One region of the Micromonospora sp. NPDC049374 genome, then DNA from elsewhere that is predicted to be linked to it. Evidence: riboswitches for the same ligand, from Rfam matches in the RefSeq annotation. Region 1 holds a riboswitch; the other holds the start of a gene.
What was found. Region 1 has a riboswitch for thiamine pyrophosphate ahead of AB0J93_RS26750 (ECF transporter S component). Riboswitches for the same ligand answer to the same signal wherever they lie in the genome.

Region 1 (3,403 bases):
CGGTGGCGCTGGCCCGGAGCACCGCGCCGCCGAGCAGCAGCAGGATCACCGCCTGCGCCTGCCGGTTCACAGCAGCACCGCCCCGGCGCCGACGGCGACCAGCACGGCCACCACGAAGGTGGTCGGCGCGAACCGGAAGGCGAACCGGCGGCCGAACACACCGGCCTGCATCGAGATCAGCTTGAGATCGACCATCGGCCCCACCACCAGGAAGACCAGTCGGGACGTGAGAGAGAACTGGGACAGCGAGGCCGCCACGAAGGCGTCGGCCTCCGAGCAGAGCGAGAGCAGCACGGCGAGCAGCGCCAGTGCCAGGATCGACAGCCACGCGTTGTCGGCGAGGGTCTGCAACCACCGTTCCGGCACCAGCACGTTGATGCTGGCGGCGGCCATCGCGCCGAGCACCAGGAACCCGCCGGCGTGGGTCACGTCGTGGCGGACCGCGGCCCAGAAGGCCCGGCCCCGGGAAGCGTCGTCCAACTCCGGGCGGCGCGGCATCCTGATCCACTCGGTGCGCCCGAGCCGCAGCCAGAGCCACCCCATGATCATGGCGACGATCAGGCTGGCGACGCCCCGGGCGAGGACCATCTCGGGATTGTTCGGGAAGGCGACCGCGGTGGCGGTGAGCACGATCGGGTTGACCGCCGGGGCGGCGAGCAGAAACGCCAGCGCGGCGGCCGGTGTGACGCCCCGCCGGATCAGTGACCCGGCGATCGGCACCGAGCCGCACTCGCAGCCCGGTAGTACCACGCCGGCCGCGCTGGCCGCCGGCACCGCCAACGCCGGGTGCCGGGGCAACGCCTTCGCCCAGAAGGATCGGGGTACGAAGACCGCGATCACCGCGGAGAGCAGCACTCCGAAGACCAGGAACGGCACCGCCTGCACCATGATCGAGACGAAGACGGTGGTCCAGGTCTGGATGCGGGGATCGTCCAGGGTGGCGGCGATCGGCTCCCGAAAGATGATCAGGATGATCAGCAGCGCCGCCAGGACCTCCACCGATCCGATCCGGTCGCCGAGCCAGCGCCGGGGCGGCTCGCCACCCCCCGGCTCGGGAGGGCGCGTCCCGGTGTCCACGCCCCCACCTGAGGGCCGGCCCTCAGGGTCGCCGGCTGGCACGGCCCGGTCAGTGTCTGTGGTCACCCGTCACCCTTCGGCCGTGGCGGATCGGCGGACTGAGATTACCGTCCGGCGCGGATGACGTCGATGGATGTCACAGATTTGGCCGGACCGTCGCCCCGCCGAGACGGCCGGCTCGCATATCCCAGCGCCACCAGTCCACGCTTCCCGTGCCACCGGATCGCGGGAGGCAGGCACCCGTCGTGACCTGGGGAGATCACATTGCCCGTGGATCTTCCGTGGTGTTAGCGTCGGCGGGACAGACAACACCTCCGACAGGGGAGCGCACAGCGCTGAGAGTGCGGGTCCGCCCGCAGACCCTCCGTACCTGATCTGGGTAATGCCAGCGCAGGGAGTTCGGTCCACCTCCAGCCCGCCACCGTTCGGCGCCGCCGGGCGGGGCGTGCGTCTTGCCTGGTTCGTATCTGGACTGGGAGCAATCATCATGAAGACCACCGACAGCAACCGCTGGCGCACCATCGACATCGTGGTGGCGTCGGTCATCGCCGTCGCCTTCGGCGTCATCTTCTGGGCGTGGGGCGTGGTGTGGAGCGTCACCGAGGGCGCCTTCAGCTTCTTCCCGCCGGCACAGACGCTCATCTACGGTGTCTGGCTGGTGCCGGCCGTCCTCGGCGGCCTGGTCATCCGCAAGCCCGGCGCTTCGCTGTACTGCGAACTGCTGGCGGCGATCATCTCGGCCCTGCTGGGCAGCCAGTGGGGCACCATCGTCCTGTTGCAGGGTTTGATGCAGGGTCTCGGCGCCGAGTTGGCCTTCGCCGCCTTCCGATACCGCTCGTACCGGCTGCCGGCCGCCCTGCTGGCCGGCGCGCTGACCGGCCTGAGCGCGGCGATCTTCGACTTCGTCTACTGGAACGCCGAACGCGACATCGCCACCTACCGCGTGCCCTACGCCCTGCTCACCATCGTCAGCGCCACCGCAATCGCCGGCGCTGGCGCGTACGCCCTCACCCGCGCCCTGACCCGCACCGGCGTGCTCGACCGCTTCCCCGCCGCCCGCGAACGCCCCCTCGTCTGACCCCCACCCATCGCGTTGATCATGAGGTTAGCGGCATTTTCGATCTCCAAATCAACCGTCAACTTCATGATCAACGAGAAGGAAGGATGGACGGACGGAGGGAGGGGGGAGGGAGGGGCGGGATGGTTAGCGGGGTGCGGGTGCGGGGGTTCGGGTGGCGGCATGCCGGGCGGCGTGGCTGGGCGGTGCGTGGGGTTGAGCTGCGGGTGGAACGTGGTGAGAAGGTGCTGCTGTTGGGGGCGTCCGGTGCCGGGAAGAGCACGTTGTTGGCGGCGCTGGCCGGGCTGCTGCCCGAGGACTCCGGGGAGCACGAGGGCAGCATCGAGATCGACGGCCGACCGGCCGGCGAGGCCCGGGAGCGGGTCGGCATCGTCTTCCAGGACCCGCAGTCCCAACTCGTGATGGCTCGCAGCGGCGACGACGTGGCGTTCGGGCTGGAGAGCCGGGGCGTGCCGGCCCGACAGATCTGGCCGCGGGTGGACGAGGCACTGCACCGGGTCGGCTTCCCGTACCACCGGGACCGGCCCACCGCGGCGCTCTCCGGCGGCGAACAACAGCGCCTCGCCCTGGCCGGCGTGCTGGCGCTGCGTCCCGGCCTGCTGCTGCTTGACGAACCCACCGCCAACCTCGACCCGGCGGGTGCCGCCCTGATCCGCACGGCGCTCGCCCGGGCGGTGGACGCCGACACCACCCTGATCCTGGTCGAACACCGGGTCGCCGAGGCGCTGCCCCTGGTCGACCGGGTGGTGGTGCTCGAACCCGGCGGCGGCGTCCGCGCCGACGGCCCGCCGGACGCGGTCTTCGCCACACACGGCGACGCCCTCGCCGCAGAGGGGGTCTGGGTGCCCGGCCGGGAGATCCCGCCACGCCGGGCCGCCGGCCCGGCCGGCGAGGTGCTGCTCACCGCCGAGCGGCTCGGCCAACCACCCCGGCTGGCCGCCACCGACCTGACCGTACGCGCCGGTGAGGCGGTCGCCGTGCTCGGACCGAACGGCGCCGGAAAATCCACTCTGGCGCTGCTGCTCGGCGGGCTCCTCCGGCCGGGCACCGGGAAGCTGGTGGCGAGCCCGGAACTGGCCGGAGCGGACTCGCGGACCGCGCCGCACCGCTGGCGGGCACCGGCGCTGACCCGCCGGATCGGCTCGGTGTTCCAGAATCCCGAGCACCAGTTCGTCACCGGTACGGTCTTCGACGAACTGGCCTTGGGTCCGAGGCGGACCGGCACGTCCGAATCGGCGGTCCACGACC
Region 2 (3,403 bases), on a different contig from region 1:
ATGCCCAGGAGGCCGTCCTCGTTACCTGCGAAGACGCTCAGCCGCAGTGCGGTGACCGTCTGGCCGGTGTCCGGCTTGATGATCTGCACCCGGCCGTCGCGTTCGATGTAGAAGACCCGGCCGTCCGGCGCGATGTCCAGTTCCATCGGGTTGCTGGTGTTGCTGTCCAGCGTCACCTTCTCGAAGCTGGCGGCTCGCCCGGCACCACAATCGGCGTGCACCACCCCGGCCGCGGTCTGGATACCACCGAGCAGGTGCTGCCGGAATTCGGTGTTGGAGAATGACTCCTGGGTGTGCCCACCGCCGGTGTACCAGGATCGGCCACCGTCGAAGTTCTGGCACCAGGCGATCGGGTGGTCATGCCCCATCGCCCCGCTGCCCGGGCTGTAGCTGCGCTCGTCGAGCGAGGCCAGCACCTGCACCTGACGGGCGCGGGGGTTGGTGCGGAAGTTGTACCACTCGTCGTAACGGGACCACCGGTCCGGCAGGTGCCGGGTCGACTCGTGGGTGGTGTCCTCGACCTTCACCGTAGCCGTCTGGTTGGCCGGGTGGCTGTTGAAGTAGGCACCGACCAGTTGGCCGTACCAGGCCCAGTCGTACTCGGTGTCGGACGCGGCGTGCACGCCGACGTATCCACCGCCAGCCCGGATGTAGCGCTCGAAGGCCGCCTGCTGGCTGGCGTTGAGCACGTCACCGGTGGTCGACAACCAGACGACCGCCTTGAACCTGGCGAGGTTGGTGTCGGTGAAGGCGGCGCTGTCCTCGGTGGTGGTGACGGTGAACCCGTTCGCCGTGCCGAGTTGCTGGATCGCACTGATGCCGGCCGGGATCGAGTCGTGCCGGAATCCGGCGGTCTTGGAGAAGATCAGGACGGAGTACGGCTCCGCCGCGGCGACTGGGCTGGCGGCCCGGGCGGCGGCAGGGCCGGTGATCGGGGCCGGTGCGGCGGCCAGGACGAGTACAACGGCGAGTAGCGCCATGGTGACTGCGGCGAGCGGGGCTCGCCGCCGACTGGGTCGGGGCACGAAGATCTCCTCTGTCCGTGGGACGGTTCGGAGTGGACGGCGGTGGTCACTCCCGTCGGTCCGACCGCCCATACCTGACGAGCGAGGTCTGGGTGCCGACTAGCCGATCCGATCACTCAATTTGCGTTAGTGAATCTAGTTTCGAGCAAGGTGGACCCTTGTAACGTTTTGGTAACGGGGTCATTTTCTATTGGTGTGAGTCGCTGCATATCGGTGTCTTTTTCTGGCCGCCATGCTGTTGCGAGTCGGTTCAGCAGGCTGCGGCGAGTCGGCGTGACAGGGCAGCCCTCACCCCAACCGGCCGCGCAGGACGGGCTTGGCGGAGCCGGCGAAACGACGTACGGTGACACCCAACGAACCCACGGGAGCCCGGTGTACCGGGCTGAGAGGGGGGCTGTGAGCCCCCGACCGTCGAACCTGATCCGGGTAATGCCGGCGCAGGGAGGAGAGTTGCCGTGCCGTCCCTGGGACGACTGCATCTGATCACCGACACCCGACCCGGGCGGGATCCGCTCGCCGTGCTTGCTGCCGTGCTGCCGGTGGCCCGTACCGAACTGGTGGTGCAGGTTCGGGTCGAGGACACCGCGACCGACCGGCAGACGTACGAACTGACCCGCCGGGTGCTCGCCCTGTGCACGCCGTACGGGGTGCCCTGCCTGGTCAACGACCGGCTGCACGTGGCACTGGCCACCGGTGCCGCCGGCGGTCACGTCGGCGCCGACGACCTACCGGTGGCAGCGGCCCGGGAGGTGCTCGGCCCGGCGGCCGTGCTGGGTGCCACCGCGCGGGAACCGGCGACTGCGCTCTCGGCGGTCACCGCTGGGGCGAGCTACCTGGGCGTGGGGCCGTGCCGCGCCACCGCCACCAAGGACGGGCTGCCCCCGCCGGTCGGTGCGGCCGGTGTCCGGGCGGTGGTCGAGGCGGTCGAGGTGCCGGTGATCGCCATCGGTGGGGTGACGGCGGCGGACGTGCCCGAGTTGCGGGCCGTCGGCGCGTACGGGGTGGCGGTGGTCGGTGCGCTCTCCGGTGCCACCGATCCCGCCCGCGCCGCCGCCGAGCTGGTTCGGGCGCTGACGTGTTGACCGGGCGCCCCGCCACCACCGGTGTGGTGCAGCAGCGCCGGCCCGATGTGGCCGTCGTGGGGGGCGGACCCATCGGGTGGGCGATCGCCTGGCGGTGCGCGACGCGCGGGTTGCGGGTGGTCGTACACGATCCGGCGCCCGGGTCGGGTGCCTCGCACGTGGCCGCCGGGATGCTGGCGCCGGTCGCCGAGGCGTACTTCGGCGAGCGGGAGCTGACCGCCCTGCTGACCGAGTCGGCCGGCCGCTGGCCCGGGTTCGCCGCCGAACTGACCGAGGCGACCGGCACGGACATCGGCTACCGGACCGAGGGCACCCTGATGGTCGGGCTGACCGCCGACGACCTCGCCGAGGCGCGTCGGCTCTGGGCGTACCAGCAGGGGTTGGGGTTGCCGGTGGCGCCGCTGCGCCCGTCGCAGCTGCGCGAGCGCGAGCCGGCGCTGGCGCCCCGGGTGCGCGGCGGCGCGCTCGCCGCCACCGACCATCAGGTCGACCCGCGCCGGCTGGTGCCGGCGCTGCGGCTGGCGGCGGAGCGGGCGGGAGCGGTGCTTGTCGCTGAGCCGGTGCGCCGGCTGTCCGACGTCAAGGCCGGCGCGACGGTGGTCGCCGCCGGCTGCGGCAGCGCGGCGCTTACCGGCCTGCCGGTCCGTCCGGTGAAGGGACAGGTGCTGCGGCTGCGTGCGCCCGATGGCGGGCCGCCAGGCTTCCGGCACGTGATCCGGGGGTACGCCGACGGCGAGCACGTCTACCTGGTGCCGCGCGACAGTGGCGAGGTGGTCGTCGGCGCGACCGTCGAGGAGCGCTCCGACCTGGGTGTTTCCGCCGGAGCGGTGCTGCGGCTGCTGCGGGCCGCCGTCGACCTGTTGCCCGAGATCGCCGAGTACGACCTGGTGGAGACGCTGGCGGGGCTGCGTCCGGGTACGCCGGACAACGCCCCGATCCTGGGCCCGTTGCCGGGGCACCCGGACGTCCTGGTCGCCACCGGTCACCACCGGCACGGGATCGTGCTGACCCCGGTCACCGCAGACCTGATCACCGATCTTGTCACCGGAGACGGCAGCTCCGACGCACTGCTGGTGCCGTTCCGGCCGGACCGGTTCGCCGACCTGCCCGACGTCGTGGGCGCAGCGGCCGTCAGCACTTTTCAGCAATCGACGGAGGTTGACTCGTGGAACTGACGGTGAACGGTGCCGGGCGCAGCCTGCCGGACGGGCTGACGGTGGCCGACCTGGTCCGCGACATCACCGGCCAGCAGCGCGGTGTCGCGGTGGCGGTCAACGGTGAGGTGGTGCCGCGTAC

Region 2: another riboswitch for thiamine pyrophosphate. It lies ahead of AB0J93_RS05720 (thiamine phosphate synthase); the one in region 1 lies ahead of AB0J93_RS26750 (ECF transporter S component).

What each region holds. Positions count from the first base shown of each region.
Region 1 is NZ_JBFAQH010000021.1:7,875-11,277, forward strand. It holds gene AB0J93_RS26740 (TIGR03943 family protein) at 1-70, opposite strand, end outside; gene AB0J93_RS26745 (permease) at 67-1,008, opposite strand; TPP riboswitch at 1,387-1,492, shown strand; gene AB0J93_RS26750 (ECF transporter S component) at 1,565-2,155, shown strand; gene AB0J93_RS26755 (ABC transporter ATP-binding protein) at 2,278-3,403, shown strand, end outside.
Region 2 is NZ_JBFAQH010000002.1:496,041-499,443, forward strand. It holds gene AB0J93_RS05715 (ThuA domain-containing protein) at 1-1,025, opposite strand, end outside; TPP riboswitch at 1,377-1,486, shown strand; gene AB0J93_RS05720 (thiamine phosphate synthase) at 1,481-2,107, shown strand; gene thiO (glycine oxidase ThiO) at 2,131-3,282, shown strand; gene thiS (sulfur carrier protein ThiS) at 3,273-3,403, shown strand, end outside.